DNA from 2 places in the Comamonas terrigena NBRC 13299 genome. Region 2 is predicted to be linked to the other one. Evidence: predicted binding sites of a transcription regulator. Region 2 holds the regulator's gene; the other holds the start of a gene.
What was found. The regulator sigma-54, encoded in region 2, starts transcription at its own class of promoters, with help from an activator protein. The targets are predictions, from matches to a motif close to TGGCANGNAANCTGCTTT.
Positions count from the first base shown of each region.

Region 1 (7,309 bases), 950 kb from region 2:
CGCCAGCAGGCCCCCCAGACATCGACCTGGGTGCTGCTGCGCCTGTGGCGCTTTGCCAAGCCCTACCAGGGCCAGCTGCTGCTGGGTTTTCTGCTGACGCTGGCCACCACGGCCGCGCAGCTGGTGGCGCCGTATCTGACCATCCCGCTGATGGACAAGATTCTGATTCCCTTTCAGAACGGCGAGAAGATCGACCAGGGTCTGGTGGCCTTCTATCTGGGGGCGTTGCTGCTGTCGGCGTTGCTGGCATGGCTGCTGGGTTGGGCGCGCACCTTCGTGCTGGCCAAGGTGTCCGAGCGCATAGGCTCCAATCTGCGCACCACCACCTACAACCACCTGTTGAACCTGTCGGTGGATTACTACGGCAGCAAGCGCACCGGTGACCTGATGGCCCGCATCGGTGCCGAAACCGATCGTATCAACCTGTTTCTGTCGCTCAACGCGCTGGATTTTGCGACCGATGTGCTGATGATCGTGATGACCTCGGTCATCCTGTTCTCCATCAATCCCTGGCTGGCGCTGGTGACCCTGGTGCCGCTGCCGTTCATCGCCTGGATGATCCACACCGTGCGCGATCGCCTGCGCACCGGCTTCGAGAAGATCGACCGTGTCTGGTCCGAGGTGACAAATGTGCTGGCCGACACCATCCCCGGCATCCGGGTGGTGAAGGCTTTTGCCCAGGAAAAGCGCGAGGCGGACCGCTTTGCCGACGCCAACCTGGTGAATCTGCAGGCCAATGACAAAGTCAACAAGACCTGGTCGGTGTTCACCCCCACGGTCACCTTGCTGACGGAAATCGGCCTGCTCATCGTCTGGGGCTTCGGCATCTATCTGGTGGCCGGTGGCTCCATCACGGTGGGTGTGCTGACGGCGTTCATTGCCTATATTGGGCGCTTCTACACGCGCCTGGATTCGATGAGCCGCATTGTCTCGGTCACGCAAAAGGCGGCCGCAGGCGCCAAGCGCATCTTCGACATCCTGGACCATGTCAGCAATGTGCCCGACCCGGTCAACCCGGTGAAGCTGCCGGGCAAGGCCCGCGGTGCCATCACCATGGAGGATGTGGGCTTCCGCTACGGCAGCCGTGCCGTGATCAAGCACCTGGACCTGCAGATCCAGCCTGGCGAGATGATCGGTCTGGTGGGGCACAGCGGTTCGGGCAAGAGCACGCTGGTCAATCTGATCTGCCGCTTCTATGACGTCAGCGAAGGCTCGATCCAGCTCGATGGTGTGGACGTGCGCCGCATGGCCGTGTCCGACTACCGCAGCAACATCGGCCTGGTGCTGCAGGAGCCGTTCTTGTTCTTCGGCACGATTGCCGAGAACATCGCCTACGGCAAGCCGGATGCGACCCGGGAAGAAATCGTGGCGGCGGCCCGTGCCGCCCATGCGCACGAGTTCATCCTGCGCCTGCCCCACGGCTATGACTCGCTGGTGGGCGAGCGTGGCCAGGGCCTGTCGGGCGGGGAGCGCCAGCGTATCTCGATTGCGCGTGCGCTGCTGATCGATCCGCGCATCCTGATCCTGGACGAGGCCACCTCGGCCGTGGACACCGAAACGGAAAAAGAGATTCAGAAGGCGCTCGACAACCTGGTGCAAGGCCGCACCACGATTGCCATCGCCCACCGTCTGTCCACGCTGCGCAAGGCCGACCGCCTGGTGGTGATGGACCGTGGCGAGATCGTGGAAGTGGGGCCGCACGACGAGTTGATGGCGCTCAAGGGCCATTACTTCCGTCTGTACGACGCCCAGGCACGCCGTGCCGAGGAAGATGCCCAGGCAGCGGGTTTGAAGCTGCAAGTGACGACCGAGGAATAAGCCATGCTGCACACGTCCCATGCTGATCTGACAGGGATGCGCCTGGCGCGCAACGCCCATGGCCGCCTGGTGCTGACCCTGGGCAGCGGCCAGGTCTTTGAATCTGTGGTGCCGGTGCGCGCCTTTCCTTTGGCGGCACCCGAGGAGGGGTTGTCCCTGGTGGGCAGCGACGGCAAGGAAGCACTGTGGGTGGACCGCATGGCCGACCTGCCCGCCGATGCCCGTGCACTGATCGAGGAAGATCTGGCGGTGCGGGAGTTTGTGCCCACTATCCAATCCATCCGCAAGGTGTCGAGTTTCTCCACCCCCAGCACCTGGGATCTGGAGACCGATCGGGGCAGCGCCCAGATGGTGCTCAAGGCCGAGGAAGACATCCGGAAGCTGGCGGGGCGCACCCGGCTGCTGATCAGCGGCAGCGACGGCGTGCAATACCGGATTCCGGATACGACCCAGCTGGACAAGCATTCCCGTAAGCTGTTGGAGCGATTTTTGTAAGCGCTTACTTTCTGTTTTTGGCGCAAAGTTTGTGTTCCAGAGACCGTTTGTCGGCCCCTTTGTACTGCGCTGGAAATGTTTGTAAAAAAACCTAAACTTTCCCTCACGACTGCCGAAAGGATGAAGGAACAGCGGAATTCCGCGTCCACTATCCATACAACACCACCGAGGGCCACGCTATGCAAATACCACCTGTTGATCGCAACCCCATCCAATGGAACTCGCAGGCTGCCAATTTGTATTCCACCGGCGCCTCGGGTCCGGCCCCCATTCGCCCGGTCAACCAGGTGAACAACGTCGAGTCCACCGACAAGATTGGCGAAGGTGCCCAGGCACGGACGCCCGAAAAGCCCACGGACAAGGACGACCGCAACCTGGACTGGACGCAGCGCGTAGAGCAAAAGGCCGAGGCGCAAAAGGCGGTGGAGGAAGAGCAGAAGAAAGAGCCCATCTCCAAGATGCTGATCGAGCACATCCAGTCGCTGTGGCGTGCCAGTGCCATGGCGGTGGAAGCTTCGCTGGAGGCACAGCAGAAGGAACAGGGCCAGGAGGTGCACCAGAAAGTGCAACCCGCCCGTGCCGCCAGCGAGCGACTGACCTACGAGGATGTCACGGTCAAACGCACCAACGGTCTGTGATGCCCAGCGCCGGCATTGATGAAAAAAAGCCATGCGAATGCATGGCTTTTTTCATGGGTGTCGCTAGCGTGCGCTGTACACACAGCGCGCTTACTTGGCCGTAGCTGCGGGGGTGTTGCTGGCCGCGTCGGGGGCAGGCGTTGGCGCGGCAGCCGCCTGGGCGGCCTTGGCGGCATCGCGCCGTGCGCGGTATTTGGCGGCGAATACCCGTACTTCTTCCAGTGACAGGTAGTTGTCCTTGTTGGTGTCGGCCTCGTCAAAACCCGCGTAGAGCTTGGGCACCAGCATCAGCTCCTTGCGGCTGATCTTGCCGTCCTTGTTGAAGTCCAGCATCTGGAAGTCCTTGATGGCCTTGATCTCGCCCTTGGACAGCGGCTTGCCGTCCGGGCCGGTCATGGCCACGGGGTCGATCTTGCCTTCTGCCCAGGCAGGCGCCAGCGGCGCTGCTGCGGCGCAGCACAGGGCCAGGGGCATCAACAGGCTGCGGGACAGAGTGGACTGGGGCATGGGCGCATTTCCAAAAAAGCAGGACAGGCCACCAGTGTGGTGCCTGTCTGCAAACCGGGTACGTTGCTGGGGTAAACCAGGGTAAGCCGATGTATCGCCGTCTGGTGGCCGCTATATGGAGTGATGCCGATCACCGGCGGCCTTATGCCCAGGCGGTTGAGACACGAAATGCGACATGCATTTCCTGGAAGGGGGCGCAGGCCGCAGTGGATCAGGGGTTGGCAATGCCGCTGCGCACATGGCCCGCCGGCACATGGGCCGCCGCCGAGGTGACATGACCGGTCTGGTCGTCAAAAAAGAAGTCGGGCTCGAATTCGCGCAGAAACTCCCCCTTGGCCAGACCGCCCAGAAACATGGCTTCGTCCACCCCGATGTTCCAGTCCATCAGCGTGCGGATGGCGCGTTCATGTGCCGGGGCGCTGCGGGCGGTGACCAGGGCGGTGCGCAGCCGCATGCCGCTGGTGGTGCCGGCCTGGGCGGCCTGCTGGAGCCGATGCAGTGCGGCCAGCAGCGGCTTGAACGGGCCATCGGGCAGCGGCTGGGCCACATGCTCCATTTCATGGCGCTGGAAGGCATCCAGCCCCTGGGTCTGGTAGACGCGCTCGGCCTCGTCGGAGAACAGCACGGCGTCGCCGTCAAAGGCAATGCGCACCTCCTGCGGATGGGCGGCGCTGGCGCCGGCGGATTCGGTCAGCACCCGGGCGGCGGGGTAGCCCAGGCGCAGGGCTTCGGTCACATCGGCGGCATTGGCGGACAGAAACAGATGGGCGCCCAGCGGCCGTAGATAACCGAAAGGGTCGCGCCCCTGGGTGAACACGCCGCGCTGGATGCTGGAAAGCCCATGGGCCTTGGCGCTGCGGAACACCCGCATGCCGCTGACCGGGTCGTTGCGCGAGAGCAGCACCACTTCCACCCGCTGTTCCTCGGGGGTGTTGAAGGCCAGCAGCTTGCGCACCAATGGCAGCGCCACGCCGGGCGGGGCCGGCTGGTCGAGCCGGCTGCGCTGCAGTGCCACATAGCCAGCCGGGTCCCGGTCGAAGAGCTGGTTTTCCTCTTCAAAATCGAACAGGGCGCGCGAGGAGATGGCCACCACCAGTTGGTCGTGCAGGGAAACGGGCATGCAGTCTTTCAGCCAGGGCAATGGCTAAGCATAGCGTTTCCCGGCACATGCCTGCTGCCTGCCTGTGGCGAGACAGCGGTGCTTACCAGTTGGCTTCGCGCTCGGGCGTGGCACTGATCCTGTGGATGGACAGGTCGGCGCCGTCGAATTCCTGTTCCTGGCTCAGGCGCAGGCCCATGGTCTTGCGAAGGAGCCCGTACACGGCAAAGCCGCCGGCCGTGGCCCAGGCCACGCCCATCAGCGTGCCGATCAGCTGTGCACCCAGGTGCACGCCACCCAGTCCGCCCAGTGTCTGGGTGCCGAAGATGCCGGCCGCAATACCGCCCCAGACGCCGCACAGACCATGCAGCGGCCAGACGCCCAGCACATCGTCGATCTTCCACTTATTCTGTGTCAGCGTGAACATGGCCACGAACAGCGCGCCGGCCACGCCGCCCACCACCAGGGCGCCCAGCGGGTGCATCAGGTCCGAGCCGGCGCAGACCGCCACCAGGCCGGCCAGCGGGCCGTTGTGCACAAAGCCGGGGTCGTTCTTGCCCAGGGCCAGTGCGGCCAGCGTGCCGCCCACCATGGCCATCAGCGAATTGACGGCCACCAGGCCCGAGATCTTGTCCAGGCTCTGGGCGCTCATCACGTTGAAGCCGAACCAGCCCACGGTCAGGATCCAGGCACCCAGGGCCAGGAAGGGGATGCTGGAGGGTGGGGTGGCGGCAATCGCGCCGTCGCGGCGGTAGCGGTTGCTGCGCGGGCCCAGCAGCAGCACGGCGCCCAGGGCAATCCATCCGCCCACGGCGTGCACCACCACGCTGCCGGCGAAGTCGTGGAACTCTGCTCCGGTCAGCGACTTGATCCAGGCCTGCACGCCAAAGTGGCCGTTCCAGGCAATGCCCTCGAAGAAGGGGTAGACCAGGCCCACGATGATGGCGGTGGCAATCAGCTGCGGGCAGAATTTGGCGCGCTCGGCAATGCCGCCCGAGATGATGGCGGGGATGGCGGCGGCGAAGGTCAATAGAAAGAAGAACTTCACCAGCGCGTAGCCGTTGTGTGCCGCCAGTTGTTCGGCGCCTACGAAGAAGCCCGTGCCATAGGCCACGGCATAGCCTACAGCGAAATAGACCACGGTGGAGACGGAAAAGTCCACCAGGATCTTGACCAGGGCATTGACCTGGTTCTTGCGTCGCACAGTGCCCAGTTCCAGAAAGGCGAAACCTGCGTGCATGGCCAGGACCATGACCGCGCCCATCAAAATGAACAGGGCATCTGCGCCCTGTTTTAGTGCTTCCATGAAGCGCTCCAGCTGATATTGGTTGTTCTTGGTGCGCGTGCACGTGAAAAGCACAGAGCGCACTAAAAACAAGCAAAAACCGCGCCAGGCGGTAGCTGGGGTGAGGCGGGTGCACCGGTGTGGGGCGCGTGGACTATCGTGCTGCAGCAAGGGGCTGCGCAATGGGACCCCTGCCCGCGCTGGGTGGGATGCCGCGGGGGAGGGGGCGACCCGCCCCGTTGTGGTGCGGGCCAGCCGGGTCCTGGGGCCTTACCAGATGGCGGCCTGCGCCGTGATCTCCAGGCTGCGCAGCCGCAGTGCGGGATCGTAGACATCGGACACCAGCATCAGCTCATCCGCCTGGGTGGCCTGGGCGATGGACCACAGGCCGGCACGCATGCGTTCGGGGCCGCCGACCACGCCCATGGCCAGAAAGTCCTGGATGGCGGCTTTTTCCTGGTGGCTCAGGCTGGCCATGTAGTGCTCCACCGGGGGCTGCAGGCGGCCGCGCTGGCCGGTGAGAATGCCCAGCACGCGCTGGTAGGTGCTGCTGGCCAGGAAATCGGCTTCGGCGTCGGTGGGGGCGGCAATCACCGGTACGCCGACGATCACATACGGCTTGTCCAGCTGGGCCGAGGGCTGGAACAACTGGCGGTACAGCGCAATCGCCTGGTGGAGCATGCGTGGCGCAAAATGCGAGGCAAATGCGTAGGGCAGGCCTTTGGCTGCCGCCAGCTGGGCGGAGAACAGGCTGGAGCCCAGCAGCCAGATGGGCACATGGGTGCCGGCGCCGGGCATGGCGACGATGCGCTGGTGGTCCTGCGCCGGACCCAGCAGGCGCTGCAGTTCGGTCACGTCGCGGGGGAAATCCTCTTCCGATTCCACGCGGTCGCGGCGCAGCGCGCGCATGGTAGGGCCATCGGTGCCGGGCGCCCGGCCCAGGCCCAGGTCGATGCGGCCGGGATAGAGCTCGGCCAGCGTGCCAAAGGCTTCGGCCACGACCAGCGGTGCGTGGTTGGGCAGCATGATGCCGCCCGAGCCCACGCGGATGGTGGAGGTGCCGCCGGCGATATGCCCCACCAGCACCGCAGTGGCCGAGCTGGCGATGCCCGGCATGTTGTGGTGTTCGGCCAGCCAGTAGCGGGCAAAGCCCAACTCCTCGGCCTTGCGGGCCGTGTCCAGGGCGATGTCCAGCGCCTGGCGCACGGTGCCGCCTTCGCGCACGGCCACCAGGTCCAGCATGGACAGGCGGGGCAGGCGTGGGGGAAAGTCGGTCATGGCAGTTCTCCAGAGGGAAAAATCAAATCGTGTCGCTGCGCGCCGGAAGCCAGTTGGAATGGGTTTTGTGCTTCAGGCGCGGGTTCAGCATGCTCACTGCTGCGTGGGCAGGAGTGCCGCGCGTCGCCGTGCGGTGCGGCTCACTCGCTGCGGCGGGACATTTCGTTCTTGCAGGTGATGCCGATGATC
Region 1 covers NZ_AP019749.1:683,241-690,549, forward strand. Annotated here, with positions in the region: gene CT3_RS03105 (cyanophycin metabolism-associated ABC transporter) at 1-1,818, shown strand, start outside; gene CT3_RS03110 (cyanophycin metabolism-associated DUF1854 family protein) at 1,822-2,313, shown strand; gene CT3_RS03115 (hypothetical protein) at 2,493-2,951, shown strand; gene CT3_RS03120 (EF-hand domain-containing protein) at 3,042-3,458, opposite strand; gene CT3_RS03125 (5'-nucleotidase) at 3,670-4,578, opposite strand; gene CT3_RS03130 (ammonium transporter) at 4,661-5,863, opposite strand; gene CT3_RS03135 (LLM class flavin-dependent oxidoreductase) at 6,113-7,120, opposite strand; gene CT3_RS03140 (hypothetical protein) at 7,261-7,309, opposite strand, start outside.
Region 1: a site for sigma-54 is predicted at 5,933-5,950, ahead of CT3_RS03130 (ammonium transporter). Genes of this name have one in related genera too.

Region 2 (7,309 bases):
CGAACGCAACAAGAACTGGGACCCGAACTCGCCGCTGTACGGCAAGAACCCGGCCAACCAGACGCAGACGCAGCCGGTGACCCAGCAGCCCGTGGCGCCCACCGCGCCGCCGGTGGCCACGCCCACCACGCCACCGACCAGTGGCCCGGCCACGGGTGTCAGCACCCCGCCGGCCACTCCGCCGGCGCAGGACGCCAAGAAACCTGACGGCAAGGCCTCCTCGGCGGACCCGCTGGGGGACCTGGCCAACCAGAAGCTCAAGCAGTCGGAGGCCAAGGCCGCCGCCGCTTCGGGTTCGGACGGTTTCGACTACTTTGTGCAGGCGGGTGCCTTCCGCACCCAGGCCGACGCCGATGCCCAGCGCGCCAAGCTGGCCATGCTGGGCTGGGAAGCCCGCGTGAGCGAGCGCGAGCAGAACGGCCGCACCGTGTTCCGGGTGCGGGTGGGTCCATTCGGCAAGCGTGACGACGCCGAGCAGCTCAAGGGCAAGCTCGACGGCGCCGGGGTGGATTCGGCCCTGGTGCGCGTGCAGCGCTGACCGGCAGAACTTTTTGCCACGGCCCGGCTCTGACTGGGCAGTGAATATCCCCTAACAGGAGTAGCTTTGATGAAACGCCGTGAGTTTTCCTTGGCCGTCACCTCGGTCGCATCTGCCATGGCCCTGGGCGCCACCGCGACCGCCCATGCCCAGGCCGCCGCCCCCAAGGAAGGCAAGGACTATGTGAAACTGTCCAAGCCCGCCACCACCGAGGCACCTGCCGGCAAGGTGGAAGTGGTCGAGTTCTTCTGGTACAGCTGTCCGCATTGCAACGCTTTCGAGCCGGCATTCGCCGCCTGGAAGCAGAAGGCTCCCGCCCATGTGGTGGTGCGCCGTGTGCCCGTGGCCTTCAACGCCAGCTTCGTGCCCCAGCAAAAGCTGTATTTCACGCTGCAGGCCATGGACAACTTCGATGCCATGCACGTCAAGGTGTTCCACGCCATCCACGTGGAGCGCAACAAGCTGGCCACCGATGACGCCATCTTCGAATGGGTGGGCAAGCAGGGCGCGAACGTGGCCAAGTTCAAGGAGATCTACAACTCCTTCACCGTGGCCAATCAGGTGCGCAAGGCTTCGGCGCTGCAGCAGGAATACGATGTGGAGGGCGTGCCTTCCATGGGCGTGGCCGGCAAGTTCTACACCGACGGCCCCCGCGCCGGCAGCATGCAGAACGTGCTGAATGTGGTGGATTACCTGGCCAACCAGAGCCGCAAGGCCTGAGCGGTCCCGCTTTCGCCCGGCAGGGCCTGACCGCCCTGCACCCAGCCCGCTTTCCAGCGGGCTTTTTTGTGTCGATTTCCCTGCGAGTCGCCCACAGGGCAGCCCTGGGGAAAACCAGTGCCCTACAATGGCTGCAAGATTCATGCCTTCTCACATGACACGCAAACTCCTCCCGATACTCGCGCTTACGGTCCTGGCAGCTGCCATGGGCACGGCACAGGCCGAAAAGGCCGATCGCAACAAGCCCATGAACATCGAAGCCGATGCGCTGCACCATGACGAGCTGCAGCAGGTCAGCACGTTCACGGGCAATGTGGTGCTGACCAAGGGCACCATCGTGCTGCGCGGCGCCAAGCTGGAAGTGCGCCAGGACGCCGAGGGTTACCAGTTCGGCAAGGTCTGGGCGGCCCCCGGCAAGCGCGCGTTCTTCCGCCAGAAGCGCGACACCCAGCCCGGTGCACCCGAAGAGTACGTGGAAGGCGAAGGCGAAATCATCGAGTACGACGGCAAGAAGGACGATGTGCGCCTGATCCAGCGGGGCCAGCTGCGCGGCTACACCGGCGCCACGCTGAGTGACGACATCACCGGCAACATCATCACCTACAACAACCTGACCGATGTGTTCACCGTGGACGGCAACCGCCGCGCCACGCCGGGCAGCGAGGAAGCTGCGGCCGGCTCCGGTGGCCGCGTGCGCGCCGTGCTGGCGCCCAAGACCCAGCCCCCGCAGGCCCCGGTGGCGCCGAGTGCGCAGCCGCTCAAGCCTTCGGACACCATGAAATCGCGCAACCCGTGACCCGCTCTTCCGACACCCCGACCGCCCCAGGCGCCAGCAGCCGCCTGGAAGTGCACCATCTGGCCAAGTCCTATGGCAGCCGCAAGGTGGTCAAGGACGTGTCCCTGGCCGTGCAGAAAGGCGAAGTGGTGGGCTTGCTCGGCCCCAATGGCGCGGGCAAGACCACTTCGTTCTACATGATCGTGGGCCTGGTGCGCAGCGATGCCGGCGATATCTACATCGACGGCCACTCGGTGGCGAACATGCCCATCCACCAGCGTTCGCGCCTGGGTCTGTCCTACCTGCCGCAGGAAGCCTCCATCTTCCGCAAGCTCAGCGTGGAAGACAATGTGCGCGCCGTGCTGGAGCTGCAGCAGGATGAACAGGGCAAGCCCCTGACCAAGGCCGAGGTGGAGCGGCGCCTGACCGATCTGCTCAAGGAACTGCGTGTGGACCACCTGCGCTCCTCGCCGGCGATTGCGCTGTCGGGTGGCGAGCGCCGCCGCGTGGAAATCGCCCGGGCCCTGGCCACGCAGCCGCGCTTCATCCTGCTGGACGAGCCGTTTGCGGGTATCGACCCCATCGCGGTGATCGAGATCCAGCGCATCATCGGCTTCCTCAAGGAGCGCGGTATCGGGGTGCTGATCACCGACCACAACGTGCGCGAGACGCTGGGCATCTGCGACCACGCCTTCATCATCAGCGACGGCCATGTGCTGGCGCAGGGCACACCGGAAGAGATTGTGGAGAACGCCGACGTCCGGCGGGTCTACCTGGGCGAACATTTCAGGATGTAGCCCGTCACTTCCGCCGCCACGACACACACACAAGATCACAGAGAGGGAGCGTCGCGTTGAAGCCTGGTTTGTCACTGCGGGTGTCGCAGCATTTGGCGCTGACGCCGCAATTGCAGCAGTCGATCCGCTTGCTGCAGCTGTCCACGCTGGAGCTGGCGCAGGAAGTCGAGCAGATGCTCGACGACAACCCGTTTCTGGAAGTCGACAGCGACGACGCCCCCCGCGAAGACTTCGGCCTGTCCCAGTCGGACACGCCGGCGCAGGGCGATGACTATGCCGCCGATGGCGCGCTGACGGCAGGGGCTGCGGAGGCGCCCGCCGACAGTGCGGAAGGCCCCGGCAGCACGGAATACGATGCCCCCGACTGGGAGGGCGACGGCACCAGCGAACTGCGCCCCGATGACAGCGAATGGGGCGGCGATGCCCCGGCGCGCAACGCCCAGGGCGGCGATGGCGACGAGGTCAGCGCCCTGGATCTGGCCCGTGCACATGAATCGCTGACCGACCACCTGCTGCGCCAGTCGCTGTCGCTGCACCTGTCCGAGCTGGACCGCTATGTGCTGCGTTTCCTGATCGAGAACCTGAATGACGACGGCTACCTCGAAGAGTCGCTGCAGTCCCTGGCCGAGGGCCTGGCCGGCACGGACGATCCAGAGCAGCTCGACGAGCTGGTGCACCGCTTCACCGTGGCACTGCGGCTGCTGCACAGCCTGGAGCCGGTGGGCGTGGGCGCCCAGGGGCTGGCCGAATGCCTGCAGTTGCAGCTGAACCATCTGCTGCAGCGCGGTGAGGCCGAGGCCAGTGTGGTGGAGACGGCGCTGACCATCTGCGCCCAGCCGCTGGACCTGCTGGCCCGGCGCGATGTGCGCCGCCTGATGCAGGCCACCGGCAGCAGCGAAGAGCGCACCCGCATGGCCATGGCACTGATCGCCCGGCTGGAGCCCCGGCCCGGCCGGCGCTTTGTCAATGTGGAGCGCAACATCATCGTGCCGGACGTGATCGTCACCCGCGCCGGCCGCCGCGCCAGCGAAGGCACACCCCAGTTCAACGTGCAGCTCAACCCCGACGTGCTGCCGCGTCTGCGCGTGCACGATGTGTATGCCGGTGCGCTGCGCGGCCACAAGGGCAGCGAAGGCCATGCCGGCCTGCAGCAGCGCCTGCAGGAAGCCCGCTGGTTCATCAAGAACGTGCAGCAGCGTTTCGACACCATCTTGCGGGTGTCGCGCGCCATCGTGGAGCGGCAGAAGAACTTCTTCGTGCACGGCGAGCTGGCCATGCGCCCGCTGGTGCTGCGCGACATCGCCGACGAACTGGGCCTGCACGAATCCACCATCAGCCGGGTGACCACCGCCAAGTACATGGCCACGCCGCACGGCACCTTCGAGCTCAAGTATTTCTTCGGCTCCGGGCTGGGCACGGAAACCGGCGGCAATGCCTCCAGCACCGCAGTGCGGGCGCTGATCAAGCAGTTTGTCTCGGCCGAGAACGCCAAGAAGCCGCTGTCGGACAGCCAGATCGCCGAAATGCTCAAGGAGCAGGGCATCGAGTGCGCCCGCCGCACCGTGGCCAAGTACCGTGAGGCGCTGAAGATCGCGCCGGCCAATCTGCGCAAGACGCTGTAAGCGCAGCGGGGCTGCAGAGGGCGGCGGGGCGCCCGGTGAGGCCACGGCCCGCGGTGGCGGAACCCCTGCGTGGCATGCTGCGCTGCCGCAATCCCCCAGACCCGTGCAAACCGGCTGGGCAGCGCCGGCAGTTGGAGGTATCGTGCAGCCATCCTTGGTTCATTCCGCACATGCCACGGCCGTTGGCAGCAAAGGAGACCCCCCATGGTTGCACCGCTTTCTTCTTCCGCGCTGCCTCGCAAGCTGCTGTCGGCGCAGCCCGAACCCGACCACCCGCACAGCGTGGCCCGCATCGCCGTGGTGGGAAGCCTGCACATGGATGCGGTGCTGCACTTGGAACGCGTGCCCCGGGCCGGGGAAACCGTGATGGCCCACAGCCTGCGCTACCTGCCTGGCGGCAAAGGCGGCAACCAGGCCGTGGCCTGCGCACGCCACGGCGCCCAGGTCACGCTGTTTGGCTGCGTAGGCCGCGACCACCATGGCAACAGCCTGCGGCTGGCGCTGCACGACGCCGGCGTGGACATGGACCATGTGCAGGTGCTGGACGGGGTCTCTACCGGTGCGGCCATGGTGCTGGTGGAGGGCAATGGCCAGAACCGGATCTGCGTGGTGCCCGGCGCCAATGTGCTGCTGGAGCTGCCGGATGAGGCGCTGCTGAACGTGCTGGCCCAGGCCGATTTCGTGCTGCTGCAGCGCGAGACCTCGGACAGCGTGCTGGAGCAGGTGCTGGAGGCAGCACGCAGCGCCGGCTGCCGCGTGGTCTTCAACCCTTCACCGGTGCGCGAGCTGCCTGAAGCCTGGTGGCCCCTGGTCCACACCCTGGTGGTCAATGAGGTCGAAGCCGCCGCCTACAGCGATCAGGTGGTGGACAGCCCGGCCACGGCAGCCGACGCCGCCCAGCGCCTGCTGGCACGGGGCGTGTCCCAGGTGGTGGTCACGCTGGGTGCTCAGGGGGCGGTGGCCGTCTGCGGCGGGCGTGTCAGCACCCATCCCGCGCTGGCGCTGCCGGTGCTGGACACCACGGGGGCGGGCGACAGCTTTCTGGGGGCGCTGGTCACCCGGCTGGCCGAAGGCCATGCCCTGGGCGATGCCGTGCAATGGGGCATACGTGCCGCCAGCCTGTGCATGGGCCAGGTGGGCGCCCAGCCTTCCATACCGCAGCGGGCCCAGGTCGAAGCCCTGGCCGGTGGCGTGGCCAGCCCGCTGCATGTGCAGTAGGCGGCGGGGCGAGCGCGCCAGCCGCCGTGCCGGGCTGCAGGCGTGCCGTGCTCAGCGGGTGCTGCCGTCGCAGTAGGCGTGCCAGCCCGCCGGGGTGTTTTCAAAGCCGCGCTGCAGGGCCAGCTCCCAGGGGCGTTCGCAACTCTTGGTGCGTTCGCACCAGGCATGGCCGGTGGAAGGCTTGCAGCCATGGCTGTCGGTGCGCTTGCCCAGAATCGGCGGCTCCGGGGTTTCGTCCAGCGGCTGGGGTTCGGCCACGGCAGGCGCAGTGGCTGCGGCGGGCATGGCCTGGCCGGCGGTGGCAGGCGCTGCCGGCTGGGTGGGCGCGGACTGGCAGGCGCTGAGCAGGGCCAGGGCCGAAGCAGCCAGCAGCAGGCGGACACGGGCCAGTGCCGGGACAGAGGTCAGGAAATGCGTAGACATGCCCGCATCGTACGCAAATCCCGGCGGTGCGGAGTGTCCGGGAGGCCAGCAGGGGAGCCTGGACGGTCCGGACAGGGGGGACGCAGAAACTCCACCGCGCGCCGTGGCCGGGGTGTCTCGCGTATCCTTGGCGGCTTGCTATGAACCAATTGCACCTGTTTTTGCCCTGCGCCGCCGGCGTCGAGGGCTTTTTGGCCGACGAGGTCCACGCCATCACCGGCGCCACCGGGCAAGACCTGCTGGTGGGCCGGGGCGGCGTGATGCTGCGCGGCATGTGGCGCGACGCCCTGCTGCTCAACCTGCACAGCCGGCTGGCACAGCGCGTGCTGATCGAGCTGTCGCACAGCATGTACCGCAACGAGAACGATCTGTACCGCGCGGCCAGCGAGGTGGCCTGGGAGATCTGGTTTTCGCCCCAGGAGACCTTCAAGATCGAGGTCACGGCCCAGCACAGCCCGCTGACCAGCCTGAACTTTGCCGCCTTGCGCGTGAAGGACGCCATTGCCGACCGCTTCCGTGCCAAGCGCCACGGCGTGCGCCCCAGCGTGGAGACGCACCACCCCGATGTGCGCGTGCACCTGCACCTGACCACCGACGGCGCCACCATCTATATCGACACCTCGGGCGAAGCGCTGTTCAAACGCGGCTGGCGCGAGGACAAGGGCGACGCCCCGCTGAAGGAAACCCTGGCCGCCGCCATGCTGGCCGCCAGCGGCTGGGACCCGCATGGCGACAACCCGCAGCCGCTGTACGACCCCTGCTGCGGCAGCGGCACCGTGGTGATCGAGGCCGCGCAGATTGCGCGCAAGATTCCCGCCGGCATTCTGCGCCGCTTTGCGTTCGAGAAGCTGGTGCCGTTCCAGCGCCATGTCTGGGAAGCCATGCTGGATGAGGCGGAAAGCGCCATCCTGCCCGAGTCGCCCGTGGGCATTTACGGTTCCGACATCGCCTTCCGGATGGTGGACTTTGCCCAGCGCAATGCCGAACGCGCCGGGGTGGCCGACACCATCCAGCTGCGCGGCGGTGATGCGCTGCAGCGCATGCCGCCCTGCGAGCAGCCGGGCATGCTGATTCTGAACCCGCCCTATGGCGAGCGGATCGCCGCGGCCGGTTCCGCCGGCCGCAATGCCGCCGAGCGCATGGGGCAGGTGGAGCGCGCAGGCCGTGAAACCGCGCAGACCGAAGACGGCGGCGAGTTCTTCAGCCAGCTGGCCAG
Region 2 covers NZ_AP019749.1:4,404,244-4,411,552, reverse strand. Annotated here, with positions in the region: gene CT3_RS19970 (SPOR domain-containing protein) at 1-538, shown strand, start outside; gene CT3_RS19965 (thiol:disulfide interchange protein DsbA/DsbL) at 608-1,258, shown strand; gene lptA (lipopolysaccharide transport periplasmic protein LptA) at 1,413-2,054, shown strand; gene lptB (LPS export ABC transporter ATP-binding protein) at 2,051-2,830, shown strand; gene CT3_RS19950 (RNA polymerase factor sigma-54) at 2,887-4,452, shown strand; gene CT3_RS19945 (ribokinase) at 4,657-5,670, shown strand; gene CT3_RS19940 (hypothetical protein) at 5,722-6,093, opposite strand; gene CT3_RS19935 (THUMP domain-containing class I SAM-dependent RNA methyltransferase) at 6,234-7,309, shown strand, end outside.